DNA from 3 places in the Kitasatospora sp. NPDC092039 genome. Region 2 is predicted to be linked to each of the others. Evidence: riboswitches for the same ligand, from Rfam matches in the RefSeq annotation. Region 2 holds a riboswitch; each other region holds the start of a gene.
What was found. Region 2 has a riboswitch for cobalamin ahead of ACIQI7_RS19125 (cobalamin biosynthesis protein). Riboswitches for the same ligand answer to the same signal wherever they lie in the genome.
Positions count from the first base shown of each region.

Region 1: another riboswitch for cobalamin. It lies ahead of ACIQI7_RS15230 (CoA-acylating methylmalonate-semialdehyde dehydrogenase); the one in region 2 lies ahead of ACIQI7_RS19125 (cobalamin biosynthesis protein).
Region 3: another riboswitch for cobalamin. It lies ahead of metE (5-methyltetrahydropteroyltriglutamate--homocysteine S-methyltransferase); the one in region 2 lies ahead of ACIQI7_RS19125 (cobalamin biosynthesis protein).

Region 1 covers NZ_JBIVSD010000006.1:306,955-312,061, forward strand. Annotated here, with positions in the region: gene ACIQI7_RS15225 (UvrD-helicase domain-containing protein) at 1-610, shown strand, start outside; cobalamin riboswitch at 1,489-1,680, shown strand; gene ACIQI7_RS15230 (CoA-acylating methylmalonate-semialdehyde dehydrogenase) at 1,892-3,391, shown strand; gene ACIQI7_RS15235 (acyl-CoA dehydrogenase family protein) at 3,397-4,542, shown strand; gene ACIQI7_RS15240 (enoyl-CoA hydratase/isomerase family protein) at 4,542-5,107, shown strand, end outside.
Region 2 covers NZ_JBIVSD010000009.1:73,907-79,013, reverse strand. Annotated here, with positions in the region: gene ACIQI7_RS19135 (putative cobaltochelatase) at 1-272, opposite strand, end outside; gene ACIQI7_RS19130 (cobyric acid synthase) at 269-1,783, opposite strand; gene ACIQI7_RS19125 (cobalamin biosynthesis protein) at 1,780-2,799, opposite strand; cobalamin riboswitch at 2,907-3,040, opposite strand; gene ACIQI7_RS19120 (alpha/beta hydrolase family protein) at 3,338-4,459, shown strand.
Region 3 covers NZ_JBIVSD010000006.1:321,248-326,354, reverse strand. Annotated here, with positions in the region: gene metE (5-methyltetrahydropteroyltriglutamate--homocysteine S-methyltransferase) at 1-2,109, opposite strand, end outside; cobalamin riboswitch at 2,261-2,500, opposite strand; gene ACIQI7_RS15290 (ECF transporter S component) at 2,685-3,533, opposite strand; gene ACIQI7_RS15285 (ABC transporter ATP-binding protein) at 3,530-5,107, opposite strand, start outside.

The DNA of each region.
Region 1 (5,107 bases), on a different contig from region 2:
CGTTCTGTGGGGAGCCGTCCGCGCTCTCCTCTGGGAGCTGCAGCCACCGACCACGCCCCCGACTCTCCCAGAGAATCTTCCCCCGTTCCCCCAGCTCGACCGCAGACCTGGCACACCGGGCCACCACCTGCGAGTGCTCCTGGTCAGGACGCTGTACGACGGCTGCGACACCCCTGCAGCCTGGGGGGACTTCGTGACCCGCCTCGGGAGACTGGTGGAGCAGGCCGTCGGCGCACCCGTCCCGGTGGACATGGCCACCTATACCCTCTGGCTGTCCCACACGCCGCTGCCACCGGCCTCGGAGGAATCCCCGCCCCCGATGCTCACAGCTACCGTCGCGAGCGCGAAGGGGGAGACGCACTGCGCGACCCTCGTCCTCGAGTGCGCCACCAAGCATGGGAGGAGCCACGACCTCGGCAGCCTGCTCCCCGTCATCACCGGAAAGACTCCCGTCGGCGAACTCAATGCCACGGGCCGGCACGCCGCGATGACCACCTTCGTAGCGGCCACTCGCGCCAAGCACCTCCTCGCGCTAGCCGTCCACGAGAGCCGCGCGAATCCGCACCTCGAAGCCCTGGTACGCGACGACTGGTCCGTAGTCAGCCTCTGAGCGGGCGCGCGGTTCGGCGTGAGACTGTCCAGGGGCAACAAGCAGGGCGGAGTACCACCGCGACTGATGGGCAGCCAGGTCGCAGATGTCGCCCTCTCCAGGGTTGATGGTGCATGCGGCGGCCTCCACCGGGATCATCGTGACCACCGACCGGTTCCCCATCCGCGCGCGAAGCGGAACTGTAAAGGCCTCAGACACGGACCCGCCGGCGGCGCCTGCATTCGCCGCGGCGCGGACATTCAGCCCGCTGATCGCTTACCACCGACCCGGTGCGGACGTCGGTGGATAGGGCTCGCCGAGGCCGGATGGATGTCGCCGTGAGGCGGTCAGGGTGGGGAGGGTCGTGGCCCGGCGCAAGACGGTGCCGGAGCTACTCGCGGCTACGGCATGGGCTGGGGACAGCTTCCCGAGATCCCGTGAGGCGAGCAGCGCCTCGCCGACGACGGCGCGCCGGAGACTGTCCACACCGGACGATCTGTGTGGCGGCTGAGTTCCCCGCCACGACCGGGCCGCAGTCTCTCTTCACCAGCGGGATCACCGTGCGGATCTGGGCGGGTACCGGTTGTTCGACCCTGACCTGTTCACACTGCAGTTGGTCGAGACGGTCCCAAGCGTCACCGCTTCCTCCCCGCCGCTGGAGGCCGGGTCGGTCGATAAGGTGAACGTCGGGGGTGACGACGACGGCCCCAACCGGGCCGGTCGAGGTGCCGGGGTGACTGCGGGCGCTGTGTGGCGAGCTGGAGGTGGTCGTGCACGACATCGCCTACAAGCGGCTGCTGAACATCACCTCGGTGGTCCTCCGCCCGTTGGTGTCGCACCGGGCGGATCCTCAGCTGACCCCGTTGGCGCAACGCGCGCATGGAGAGCTCTGGACTTACTAGGACGTCCAACTATATGGTCGATGGCAGGTCCGCGGTGTCAGGGAAGCCGGTGTGAGTCCGGCACGGTCCCGCCACTGTGACCGGGGAGTTCGTCCTCGCAGGACACGGCCACTGGCAGCCAGCCGGGAAGGCCTGAGGGCGTGCGGTGATCCGGGAGTCAGGATACCGGCCGCGGGTGATCCGTGTTTTCCACGAGGATGGAGACGACACGCATGACTCCGGGCTGCTCCCGTTCTGCTGCTCCTGGTTGTCCTGTGCCGACGACCCCCGGGGCCCACCTGCTCTGACGGTTCGTCCTGCCACCGCCACCGTGACGTCGCGGGGCCGCACCACCGTGCGCCCGTCCGTCGGCGGCGGCCTCCATTCCTCCTCTCCCCGACCCTGTTGAGAGAAGGAACCAATGGTCCGTGAACTGACGCACTTCGTCGCCGGGAAGCGCACGCCCGGGACGTCCGGTCGCTTCGGCGACGTGTACGACCCCAACACCGGCCGGGTGCAGGCCCGGGTGCCGCTCGCCGACCGCGCCGAGGTCGAGGCGGTGATCGCCGACGCCGCTCAGGCCCAGCCCGCGTGGGCGGCCTGGAACCCGCAGCGCCGGGCCCGCGTCCTGCTGCGCTTCCTGCAGCTGGTCGAGCAGGAGAAGGAGGAGCTGGCCCGGCTGCTGTCCGCCGAGCACGGCAAGACCGTCGCCGACGCCCACGGCGACCTCCAACGCGGCCTGGAGGTCGTGGAGTTCGCCGCCGGCATCCCGCACCTGCTGAAGGGCGAGTTCAGTGACAACGCCGGCACCGGCATCGACGTCTACTCGATGCGCCAGCCGCTCGGCGTCGTCGCGGGCATCACGCCGTTCAACTTCCCCGCGATGATCCCGCTGTGGAAGGCCGCACCCGCGCTGGCCTGCGGCAACGCCTTCGTCCTCAAGCCCTCCGAGCGCGACCCGTCGGTGCCGCTGCGGCTGGCCGAGCTGTTCCTGGAGGCCGGGCTGCCGCCGGGCGTGCTCAACGTGGTCAACGGCGGCAAGGAGGCCGTGGACACCCTGCTGGAGGACCCGCGCGTCGAGGCGCTGGGCTTCGTCGGCTCGACCCCGATCGCCCAGTACGTCTACGCGACCGCGGCTGCGCACGGCAAGCGCGCGCAGTGCTTCGGCGGCGCCAAGAACCACATGATCGTGATGCCCGACGCCGACCTCGACCAGGCCGCCGACGCGCTGATCGGCGCCGGCTACGGCTCGGCCGGCGAGCGCTGCATGGCCATCTCGGTGGCCGTCCCGGTCGGCGAGGAGACCGCGGACGCCCTGGTGGCGAAGCTGGTCGAGCGGATCGCCGCGCTGAAGGTCGGCCGCTCGGACGACCCGGCGGCGGACTTCGGCCCGCTGGTCGGCCGTGACGCCCTGGAGCGGGTCCGCGGCTACCTGGACCTCGGGGTCGAGGAGGACGCCGAACTCGTCGTCGACGGACGGGACTTCCGCCTGGAGGGGCACGAGGACGGCTACTTCCTCGGCGCCTCGCTGTTCGACCGGGTCACGCCGGACATGCGGATCTACCGGGAGGAGATCTTCGGCCCGGTACTGACCGTCGTGCGCGCCGCCGACTACGAGGAGGCGCTGCGCCTGCCCAGCGAGCACGAGTTCGGCAACGGCGTAGCGATCTACACCCGGGACGGCGACACCGCCCGCGACTTCGCCCGCCGGGTGAACACCGGCATGGTCGGCGTCAACGTGCCCATCCCGGTGCCGATCGCCTACCACACCTTCGGCGGCTGGAAGCGCTCCGGCTTCGGCGACCTCAACCAGCACGGCCCGGACTCGATCCGCTTCTACACCCGCACCCGTACCGTCACCTCGCGCTGGCCCTCCGGGGTCAAGGAGGGCGCGAGCTTCACCATGCCGACGATGGGCTGAGCATTGTGAACGCAAGTGAACTGACGGAGGAGCAGGCCTCCATCGCTGAGGCCGTCGGAGCCTTCGCCGCCGAACACCTGGCACCGAACGCCGTCGAGTGGGACCAAAGCAAGCACTTCCCGGTCGACGTGCTGCGCAAGGCCGCCGATCTGGGCCTTGCCGGTATCTATGTCCGGGAGGACGCCGGCGGCTCTGCGCTGACCCGACGCGACGGGGTAGTCGCCTTCGAGGCACTCGCCACCGGCTGTCCGTCCATCGCCGCCTACCTGTCCATCCACAACATGGTCGCCTGGATGGTCGACCGCTACGGCGACGCCGCCCAGCGGGCCGGCTGGCTGCCGGGGCTCTGCTCAGCCGAGCATCTGGGCAGCTACTGCCTTACCGAGCCCGGCGCCGGCTCCGACGCGGCCGCGATCGCCACCCGAGCGGTGCGTGACGGCGACCACTGGGTGCTGGACGGCGTCAAGCAGTTCATCTCCGGAGCGGGGGCCGCACAGATCTACCTGGTGATGGCCCGCACCGGAGGCTCCGGGGCCTCCGGGCTGTCCGCCTTCATCGTGGACCGGGACGACCCCGGCGTCTCCTTCGGACCGAACGAGACGAAGATGGGCTGGAACGCCCAGCCCACCCGGCAGGTCGTGCTGGACGGTGTCCGGCTGCCCGCCGACCGTCTGCTCGGCGACGAGGGCGGAGGCTTCCGGGTCGCCATGTCGGGACTCAACGGCGGCCGCCTCGGCATCGCCGCCTGCTCCCTCGGCGGCGCGCAGAGCGCCCTGGAACGGGCCACCGGCTACCTCGCGGACCGTGAGGCGTTCGGCACCCGGCTCCTGCACGCCCAGGCCCTGCAGTTCCGGCTCGCCGACATGGCGACCGAGTTGGAGGCGGCCCGGGCGCTGCTGTGGCGGGCGGCCAGCGCGCTGGACCGGGGCGATCCCCGGGCGCCGCAGCTGTGCGCGATGGCCAAGCGCTACGCCACCGACACCGGCTTCGAGGTCGCCAACCAGGCCCTCCAGCTCCACGGCGGCTACGGCTACCTGGCCGAGTACGGCATCGAGAAGATCGTCCGCGACCTGCGGGTGCACCAGATCCTGGAAGGGACCAACGAGATCATGCGCGTCATCGTCGCCCGCGGCCTGACCGGAGCCGCGTGATGGCCGGCCACGACCTCGACGAGGTCATCATCCAGCGCGAGGGCCGGGCCGGCCTAATCGTCCTCAACCGCCCCGCGGCCCTGAACGCCCTCACCCACGGCATGGTGCTGCGCATCGCCGAGGCGCTGGACGCGTGGGAGGACGACGCCCGGGTCGAGACCGTCGTCATCACGGGGTCCGGGGACCGCGCCTTCTGCGCCGGCGGGGACATCGTCGCCATCCACCGCGCCGCCACCGGCGGGGACCCGGGCGCCGTCGAGGGGTTCTGGCGCGACGAGTACCGCCTCAACGCCCGGATCGCCCGCTACCCCAAGCCGTACGTGGCCGTGATGGACGGCATCGTCATGGGCGGCGGGGTCGGCGTGTCCGCCCACGGCAGCGTGCGGATCGTCACGGAGACCACCCGCATCGCCATGCCCGAAGCCGGCATCGGTTTCGTCCCCGACGTGGGCGGCACCTACCTGTTCGCCCTGGCGCCCGGCGAGCTGGGCACCCACCTCGCCCTCACCGCCGGCTCGGTGGGCGCGGCAGACGCGCTGCTCTGCGGGCTCGCCGACCACTTCCT
Region 2 (5,107 bases):
GACGGTCGTTCGGTGGAGGACGGGGGGGCGTGCGGCCCGTCCGGGCACTGCGGGTCGGGCGCGCCCGGGTCGCAGGCGAAGCGGCAGCCGTCCACGGTGGCGATGGACGGCAGCAGGCCGGCCAGCGCGCGCACCATGGTCGACTTCGCGGTGCCCTTCTCGCCGCGCACCAGCACGCCGCCCACGGCCGGGGAGACCGCGTTCAGCAGTAGCCCGAGCCGCAGGTCGGCCATGCCGACGATCGCGGTGAACGGATAGCGGACGTCGGTCATGCGTCACTCCCAGGGGCCCCGGGCGGCAGGAACGGCAGCGATCCGGCCGCCGGCACCCCGCCCTCGATCAGCTTCCACAGCGCGTCGGTGTCCGCGTGTTCCTCGATCAGGTCGCCCAGCCGGTCCAGCCGGGCCTCGCGCGCCGCGGCGAAGGAGGTGTCCGGCGCCGGGACGAACGCCCGGCCGGACGACTCGGCGACCTCGCGCAGGAGTTCACGGCGGAACCCGTCGTTCTCCAGCGCGCCGTGCCAGGTCGTGCCCCAGACCGCGCCCACCCGGCAGCCGTCCAGGAACGGGGTGCCGCCCTCGACCGCCACCACCCCGTGGTGGATCTCGTAGCCCTCGACCCGCTGCCCGTACGCCTCGCCGACCGGCCGCGCCAGCACCTTCTCGGCGCCGAACCGCACCCGGGTCGGCAGCAGGCCGAGCCCGTCGACGGCGCCCGCCTTCGACTCGACCTCGTCCACGATGGAGTGCGCCAGCATCTGGTAGCCGCCGCAGACCCCGAGGACCGGCAGTCCGGCCGCCGCCCGTGCCTTCAGGGCCGGTTCCAGGCCGCGCTCGCGCAGCCAGGCGAGGTCCGCGACGGTGGCCCGGGTGCCGGGCAGCACCACCAGGTCGGCGTCGGCCAGCTCCTCCGGCCTGGTCGCCCAGCGGACCAGTACGCCCGGCTCCTGCGCGAGCGCGTCCAGGTCGGTGAAGTTGGACAGCCGGGGGAAGCGCACCACGGCCACCCGCAGCACGTCCGCGCCGAGCGGTCCGGGCCCGTCCGTCCGGTCGACCACCGTGGACAGGTCCAGCGAGTCCTCGGCGTCCAGCCAGAGCCCGGGCAGCATCGGCAGGGTGCCCAGCACCGGACGTCCGGTCAGCTCGTGCAGCATCTCCAGCCCGGGCGCCAGCAGCCGGGAGTCGCCGCGGAACTTGTTGACGAACCAGCCCGCCACGTGCCGCTGGTCCTCCGCCGACAGCAGCGCCAGCGTCCCGTACATCGCGGCGAAGACCCCGCCGCGGTCGATGTCCCCGACCACCACCACCGGCAGGGCGGCGGCCGTGGCCAGGCCCATGTTGGCGATGTCGCGGTCGCGCAGGTTGATCTCGGCCGGCGAGCCCGCGCCCTCGCAGACCACCACGTCGTAGCGGCGGCGCAGGTCGGCCAGGCACTCCAGGGCGCGCTCCAGCAGGACGGGCTTGCGCTCGCGGTAGTCCAGCGCGCCCACCTCGGCCACCGGCCGGCCGAGCAGCACCACCTGGCTGCGGCCGTCCGCGCCGGGCTTGAGCAGCACCGGGTTCATCGCCGCCTCCGGCTCCACCCGGGCGGCCTGCGCCTGCATCGCCTGGGCGCGGCCGATCTCGGCGCCGTCGGCGGTGACGAAGGAGTTGAGCGACATGTTCTGCGCCTTGAACGGCGCGACCCGCACGCCCTGGCGGGCGAGCCAACGGCAGATCCCGGCCGTCACCACGCTCTTGCCCGCGTCCGAGGTCGTCCCCGCGACCAGCAGCGCGTTCGTCATGCCCGCCCCCTCCTGCTCAGCAGCGTCCGCAGCAGGACGTGCCCCGCGACCGTCGTACCCAGCGCCAGTGCGCCCACCCGCCGGGAGAGCGCGCAGGCCCGTTCGATGTCGTCCACCGTGACCGGGCGCAGCTCCGCGCCCAGCACCGGCCGGTCCTCCACCCTCCCCCAGGCTTCGCCCGGGGGGCCTCCCATGCCGTACCGCAGCGTCCCGCCCAGCCGCACGCCCACCGCGCCGGCGAACGCCGCCTCGGCCTGGCCCGCGTTCGGGCTCGGGTGAGCGGAGCCGTCGCGCCGCCAGACCCGCCAGGCGGTCCGGGGTTCGGGCGCGGCGGCCACCGTCAGCAGCGCCGTGAGCCGGGCGCCGGGCCAGCCCGCCAGGTCGTCCAGCCGGGCCGAGGCCCAGCCGAACCGGGCGTAGCGCGGCGAGCGGTGGCCCACCATGGCGTCCAGGGTGTTCACGGCGCGGAAGGCCAGCAGTCCGGGGGTGCCGGCCAGGGTGCCCCAGGCCAGCGCGTTCACCACGGCGTCGGCGGTGTTCTCGGCCACCGACTCGACCACGGCCCGGGCGATCTGCTGCCCGTCCAGCGCGCTCGGGTCCCGCCCGCACAGGTGCGGCAGCCGCTCCCGGGCGGCCGCGAGGTCGCCCGCGGCGAGCGAGCGGCCGATGGTGCGCGCCTCCCGGGTCAGCGAGGTGCCGCCGAGCACGGTCCAGGTCGCGGCCGCCGCCAGCGCGGCCCGGCCCAGCGGGCGCCGGCCCACCGTACGGTCCAGGGCGAGCGCGCCCGCCGCGACCGCGCCCACGCACAGCGCCGTGTAGCCGGCGCCGGCGGCGCGGCCGTCGCGCCACAGCCGGCGCTCCAGCCGGGTCGCGGCGCTGCCGAAGACGGCCACCGGGTGGCCCCGGCGGGGGTCGGCGAAGCGGGTGTCGGCGGCGTAGCCCGCGGCGGCGCCGAGCGCGAACGCGGCGGCGCGGGTCAGCGGGCGCGGAGCGGCGGAGGCGGTGGGCGGGGTCATCGGCCGCACGGCGGAAGGCAGCTCGGAGTCCGGCCGGGCGGGGCAGCCTGCATCGCGTGCGTGTCCTCACTCAGGGTCCGCGCCCTGGATCGACGTGACGGGGGCGAGAGTCTCCTGGCTTCCGGGTCGAACGCACTCCCGGAGCCTTCCAGCGGCCGTCGACGGCCCGCCGTGGCGATGTTCCGAGCGTGCTCCCCGGTGACAGTGGCGGGACCGCGCCGGACTTCCACCGGCTTCCTCTCCATGCCTCCGTTTGGCCCCAGGATCCCATCACGGGGCCGAACCGGGAGTCAACCGAGGTCACGGAGGGGTTGGTCACACGCCGGCCCGCTGACACCCCGTGGGATCGCCCGGCACCGGCAGGCGCCGACAGCGGCACCGGCCCGGGCGGTCGCCCTCCCGACCGTCCCCTCCTCGGGTCCGCCCGACCGCCGCCCGGGCGACCCGGACGGCCCATCCGGGTGGCCGCCCGGGCGGGGTGCCGGTGAACTGGTGCTCGAACACCGTCCGGTCCGAGAGCAACAGAGCGGGGAGCGATATGCGTTGGGGAACCGCCGCCGTCGTGGCGGCCGCCGCGGTCGGAGCCACCGCGGCCGGGGCCGCCGTGCTGGTGATCGGCCGTCGGGCCTCCGAGCGGATGGTCCGTCCGGCGCCCGCCGTCCAGGAGTCGGCGCCGGTGGTGGTCCGCGGCCTCGCCCCCGGCCGGGTCACCTTCACCCGCGGCCCCGCGAGCCTGCGCCCCGGCCGCTGGGCGGTCGAGTGGGCGGACGGCGGGCACGCGGTGGTCGAGGAGGTCCTGCACGGCGACGAACGGGGCGTCACCCGTCGGCTGGTCCGCGCCGACCGGGGCACCCTCGCCCCCGGCACCGAAGTCCGCTTCACCCCCCGGGTCCACCTCGGCGACCCCTCCGAGGCGCTCGGCCTGGCCTTCGCCGACACCGCCGCCGACGGCGAGCTCGGCGCGCTGCCCGCCTGGCGGCTCCACGGCAAGCGCGGCACCTGGGTGATCCTGGTGCACGGCCCCGAGGCCGACCGCCAGCAGACCCTCCCGGTGCTCCCCGTGCTCGACCGGCTCGGCCTGCCCGCCCTCGCCGTCACCTACCGCGGTGACCGGGGCGCCCCCGACTCCCCGGACGGGCTCAGCCACTTCGGCGAGACCGAGTGGCGCGACGTCGAGTCGGCGGTCCGGCTGGCGCTCGACAGCGGCGCGGGCAAGGTGATCCTGTACGGCTGGTCCCTCGGCGCGACCATGGTCCTGCAGACCGCGGCCCGCTCCGTCTGGTCGCACGCCGTCCGGGGCCTGATCCTCGACTCGCCGGTGCTCGACCTCCCGGCCTCCGCCCGCCGGGACGCCGCCCGGGCCGGTTTCCGGGGCGTCGCCGCCGAGCTGGGCGCCCTCGCCGCCGAGGGTCGCACCGGCGTCGACCTCGCGGACTTCGCCCGCCTCGCCGAAGGCGCCGACCTACGGGTGCCCACCCTCGTCCTGCACAGCCCGGAGGACCGGGTCGCCTCCTTCGGCACCGTCGAGAAGCTGGCCGCGGCCCGCCGCGACGTGGTCAGCCTCCAGCCGTTCCCCGGCGCCGATCACGCCACCCTCTGGAACACCGCCCCGGACCGCTACACGGAACTCCTCCGCCGCTGGCTCACGCCGTTGCTGTAGCCCGGGAGCCCCCCCTCGCGCGCGCGGCGTTTTCGGCCGGGTCACGACGGTTTTCCCGCCGCGCTTCCCCCCGGTCCACGAATGGCGCTTTCTCCCGTTCCGCCCGCCGTGCACGAGAAGTCGGTCCGGCCGACTTCTCGTGCCGTGCGCTCCCCCGCCGCGCCCGCCGTCCGTCCGGAACCGGGCTGGACACCCCCGCCGGGCCCGGGCGGCGCGGATCCCCCGTGCGAAAACCACCCCGCCGTCGGGGGTGACAATGGGCTCCGACTCGTTACCCCCCACCCGTACGCACGGTGACCGGTCGAGCATTCCCGGCAACCGGGGGGTGATGAGTGGCATGGCCAGGTCACACGTTTCCGGCCAGGCGGTATGCCGTTGTTGCCCGATCTTGCGGAGGTGCCGCCACCGGTCGCCCGGTCGTACGGACAACCGGATGTGACAGAAGGCCGGTGCAAGGGGAAGACTGCTCGACGTGACGTCTCGGAACCCGCGCGACCGTGATGCCCCGCTCCCGCCGACGATCGGTACCGGTGCGACGGTGACCCGTCTCCCCGGAACGGCCCAACGGCCCGCCGGTGGCAGGCCGGGCGGGGCGGGTGTCCCCCGTAACGGAGTACCCCGGCGACGAGGGCCCGCTCCGGCTCCCGG
Region 3 (5,107 bases), on a different contig from region 2:
CCAGACGCCGGGGCCGACCTCGCGCGGGTAGCCGGCCTCGGCGAGCTCCCCGGCCACCTCCATGTGGGAGCGGGTGGCCTCCAGGGAGATGACGTCCGCGTCGAGATCCTCGATCGCGGTCATGATCGCGCCGAACTCGGCGTAGCACATGTGGGTGTGAATCTGGGTGTCGGCCCGGACCCCGGAGGTCGCGAGGCGGAAGGCCCCTGTGGCCCAGTCCAGGTAGGCCGGGCGGTCGGCCGCCCGCAGCGGCAGGGTCTCGCGTAGGGCCGGCTCGTCGACCTGGACGACGGCGGCGCCCGCGGCCTCCAGGTCGGTGACCTCGTCGCGCAGGGCGAGGGCGACCTGGCGGGCGGTGTCGGCGAGCGGCTGGTCGTCGCGGACGAAGGACCAGGCGAGCATGGTGACCGGGCCGGTGAGCATGCCCTTGACCGGGCGGTCGGTGAGGCCCTGCGCGTAGCGGAACCAATCGACGGTCATCGGGTGCGGGCGGGAGATGTCCCCGGCGAGGACCGGCGGGCGCACGTAGCGGGTGCCGTAGGACTGCACCCAGCCGTGCCGGGTGGCGAGGTAGCCGGTGAGCTGTTCGGCGAAGTACTGGACCATGTCGTTGCGTTCGGGCTCGCCGTGCACCAGGACGTCCAGGCCGGCCTTCTCCTGGTAGGCGATGACCTCGCGGATCTCGGCTTCCATCCGCTCCCGGTAGCCGGCCGCGTCGATCCGTCCTGCCGTCAGATCGGCTCGGGCGAGACGCAGCTCGGTGGTCTGCGGGAAGGAACCGATGGTGGTGGTGGGCAGCAGCGGCAGACCGAGCCGGGCACGCTGGGCCTCGGCCCGGACGGGGTAGGGCTGGGCACGGCGGGTGTCGGCCGCGGTGACGGCGGCGGCCCGGGCGCGGACGGCGGGGTCGTGGGTGATCGGCGAGTTGGCGCGGGAGGCGAGGTCGGCGCGGTTGGCGGCGAGTTCGGCGGTGATCGCGCCGGTGCCCTCGCGCAGGCCGCGGGCGAGCAGGGCCGCCTCAGCGGCCTTCTGTTTGGCGAACGTGAGCCAGCGGGCGATCTGCGGGTCGATGTCGCGCTCGGTGGTGGCGTCGATGGGCACGTGCAGCAGCGAGCAGGAGGGCGCGACGTCGACCCGGTCGGCGAGGCCGAGCAGGGTGGCCAGGGTGGCGAGCGACTTCTCCAGGTCGTTGATCCAGATGTTGCGCCCGTCGATCACCCCGGCGACCAGCCGCTTGCCGGGCAGGCCGCCGGCGGCGGCGAGGTCGGCCAGGTTGGCGGCGGCGGGGCCGGTGAAGTCCAGAGCCAGGCCCTCGACCGGGGCCTTGGCCAGGGCCGGCAGGGCGTCCCCGAGGCGGTCGAAGTAGCTCGCGACCAGGAGCTTCGGCCGCTCGGTGAGGGCGCCGAGGTCGCGGTAGGCGCGGGCGGCGGTGTTCAGTTCGGCCGGGGTGCGGTCCTGCACCAGGGCCGGCTCGTCCAGCTGGACCCACTCCGCCCCGGCCGCCTTCAGGGCGGCCAGCAGCTGGGCGTAGACGGGCAGCAGCCGGTCCAGCAGGGTGATCGGCTGGAAGTCGGCGGCCACGCCGGGCGCCGGCTTGGCGAGCAGCAGGTAGGTGACCGGCCCGACCAGCACCGGCCGGGCCTCGTGGCCGAGCGCCAGCGCCTCGGCCAGTTCGCCGACGGCCTTGGCCGGGTTCGCCGCGAAGACGGTGTCCGGCCCCAACTCGGGCACCAAATAGTGGTAGTTGGTGTCGAACCACTTCGTCATCTCCAGCGGCGCGACGTCCTGGGTGCCGCGCGCCATGGCGAAGTAGCCGTCCAGCGCGTCGGCCTCGACCGCGTCCCGGTGCCGGGCCGGGATCGCGCCGACGGCCACGGTGGTGTCCAGCACGTGGTCGTAGAGCGAGAAGTCACCGGTCGGGACCTCCTCGATGCCGGAGTCGGCGAGCTGCTGCCAGTTCCCCCGGCGCAGATCGGCGGCCGTGGCCAGCAGTGCTCCGGCGGTGACCGCGCCCTTCCAGTACCCCTCGATCGCCTTCTTCAGTTCCCTGTTGCGGCCCTGACGGGGGTAGCCGTACACGGTCGCCGCGGCTGCGGACTTCGCTGTCAAGGGACTCTCCTTCGCGAGCCTGATTCCTGATCCCGGGACGGGACGAAGGCGCGAAGGGGTGACGAACCGGGCGACTGCCCGCACGCATGTGCGGCTCCGCCTGGTGTGGTCGCCGACCCGCCCTCGAGGTCACCGGATTGCCGCGCGCGAACGGTCGCGCACGGGCAGTGGCAGGTCTTCGGACTCGCGGGCACACCCACCCTGGTTCCAGGGCGGACACCTACTGGCCGTCGCTTCCCGGACCCGACCCGGGTCCAGTGCGTATGACGGCGGTCGTTCCCGCTCACCGCTGCGGGGCAGTCCCGGACTGGCCAGTTGAAAGGCGTCACCGGGTTCCCTCTTACGACGCCCTGCCTGGCGGACAGGGCGAACCAGCTGCACGGCCAGCTTAGGGGCAGGACGGTGGGAGCTGAACAGCGAATCACTCAAGTTGTCCGGATGCTGAGACGGTGTCGACGGCAGGACCGGACGGAGGGTCCGTGGCATGAGGTAGCGCCTCGCGGATGCCGGCGAGCAGTTCGGGCAGGCCCCGTCCAGGGCAAAGCTGTTTCTCCAGGGTGGTGAATCCTTCGGAATCAGGAGGGCGCCGCTCGGGTTGGCCATGCGGCGTGTTCTTGCGCGGGTGGGGCGTTGGAGCCGTCCGCAGCCTCGAAGCGCACCGTCGGTTCGAAGTTGGCTCGGTGGCCGGCGCGGCGGAAGACGGTGAGCACGGACGGCCCGACGACGAGCACGGCGGTGAAGGTGGTGACGGCACGGCCGGTGTCCCAGCCGAGCGAGGTGGCGAGGTCGAAGAGCAGGTAGCGGTGCCACTGCTCGGTGAAGGGCAAGCCCGGGAGGTAGGCGATAGAGCTGTTCGGGTCGGTCGAGAACGGCCAGAAGGACAGGTTCAGCAGGAAGCCGAACAGGTACCCGGAGAACGCGCCGTAGGCAGCCAGCATCGGCACTTCCCAGCGGCGGCGGACGCGCGGCAGGAGCCCTGCCAGCATGCCGACGAAGGCGCAGCCGAACATCTGGTAGGGCATCCAGGGGCCGACACCGCCGGTGAGCAGGGCGGAGGCGAAGAGCGAGGTGCAGCCGAGGGTGAAGCCGAAGCCGGGGCCGAAGACGCGGCCGGCAAGGACGAGGATGAAGAAGACGGTCTCCACCCCGGCCGTTCCGGCGCCGAGCGGGCGCAGGCCGGCGTTGACGGCGGACAGCACACCGAGCATGGCGAGCGCCTTGGCGTCGATGCCGCCGGCCGAGATCTCCGCGATGACGACGGCGAGCACCAGGACGAGCAGCGCGCCGAAGATCAGGGGCGGGGCGTAGGAGGAGCCGAACTTCCCTGGGGCGACGACGAACGGCCAGGTGAAGGCGGTCAGGCCGACGAAGGCGGCCAGGGCGACGATGACGCGGGCCCGGCCGGGGATGCGGACGGCGGTCATCGGGCGGCCTCCGCCATCACGAGGGCCTCGGCCACCTGCCGGGTTGTCAGGTAGTCCAGTGGGGCGAGGATCTTGGCGGTCTGCGGGGCGAAGGTGGGCGAGGCGACGATGACCTCGGCGGTGGGGCCGTCCGCGACGACCTCGCCCTCGGCCATCACGACCACGCGGTCGGCGGCGGAAGCGACGAACTCGACGTCGTGGGTGGAGACCACGACCGTACGGCCTTCGGCGGCGAGGGCGTCCACGATGCCGGTGAGTGCTTCCTTTGCATGGTAGTCGAGCCCTCGGGTGGGTTCGTCCAGCAGCACGACCCTTGGTGCGGCGGCCAGTTGGATCGCCAGGACGAGCGCCAGTTTCTGCCCCTCGGAGAGGTCCCGGGGGTGGGTGTCGTCGGGGATCCCGGGGGCCAGGCGGTCGAGGATCTGCCGCGCGGTCGGCCCGGCGGCACGGCGGGCCTCCAGGTCGCTCTGGGCGAGCTCCTGGGCGACCGTCTCCAGGTACAGCAGGTCGGTGGGGGTCTGCGGGACCAGCCCGACCAGTTGCCGGGCCTGAGCCGCGGAAAGGCGCTTGGGGTCTTTGGCCGGGCCGCCGTCGGCCCCGGTGACCTTCACGCTGCCGCCGTGGCGGGGGCCGGAGCCCTGGAGGGCCCACAGCAGTGAGGACTTGCCGGAGCCGTTGCGGCCCATCAGCGCGGTGACCTCCCCGGCGCGCAACGCCAGGTCGGCCTCCCGGACGGCGGCCACCGGACCGTACCGGACGACCACCCCCCGGGCGTCCAGTACCCGTTCCGCCGCCGCGGCTGCCCGGCGCGGCGGCGGAACGGGCGTGACGGTGAGCCGCTCGCGCAGCGGCGCGGCGGCGCGGCGGGCGTCTCGTACGGACAGCGGCAGCGGCTCCCATCCGGCAAGGCGGCCGAGTTCGACGACGGGCGGTGCGATCGTGGTGGTCCGGAAGACCTCGGCGGGCGGCCCGTGCACGACGGTGCCGTCGCCGGGCAGGTAGGCGATCCGGTCGGCGTACTGGACGACCCGCTCCAGGCGGTGCTCGGCCAGCAGGACGGTCACGCCGAGGTCGTGGACGAGCCGGGTGATCGCGGCCAGCACCTCCTCGGCGGCGGTCGGGTCGAGCGCGGAGGTCGGCTCGTCCAGGACCAGGACGCGGGGATGCGCAGTGAGCACCGAGCCGATGGCGACGCGCTGCTGCTGGCCGCCGGAGAGCTCGTACAGGGCGCGGTGGCGCAGGTCGGCCAGGCCGAGCAGGTCGAGGGTCTCCTCGACGCGCTTGCGCATGACGTCCGGCGGGATGGCCAACTGCTCCATGACGTAGGCCAGTTCCTCCTCCACCGTGTCGGTGGTGAAGCCGGCCAGTGGGTCCTGGCCCACCACGCCGACCACGTCGGCGAGTTCGCGCGGCGGGTGGTGGGCGGTGTCCCTGCCGTCCACGGTGACCCGGCCGCGCAGGGTGCCGCCCGTGAAGTGCGGCACCAGGCCGTTGACGGCGCCGAGCAGGGTGGACTTGCCGGCGCCGGTGCGGCCGACCACCAGGCAGAGCTCGCCCTCCGGGATGTACAGGTC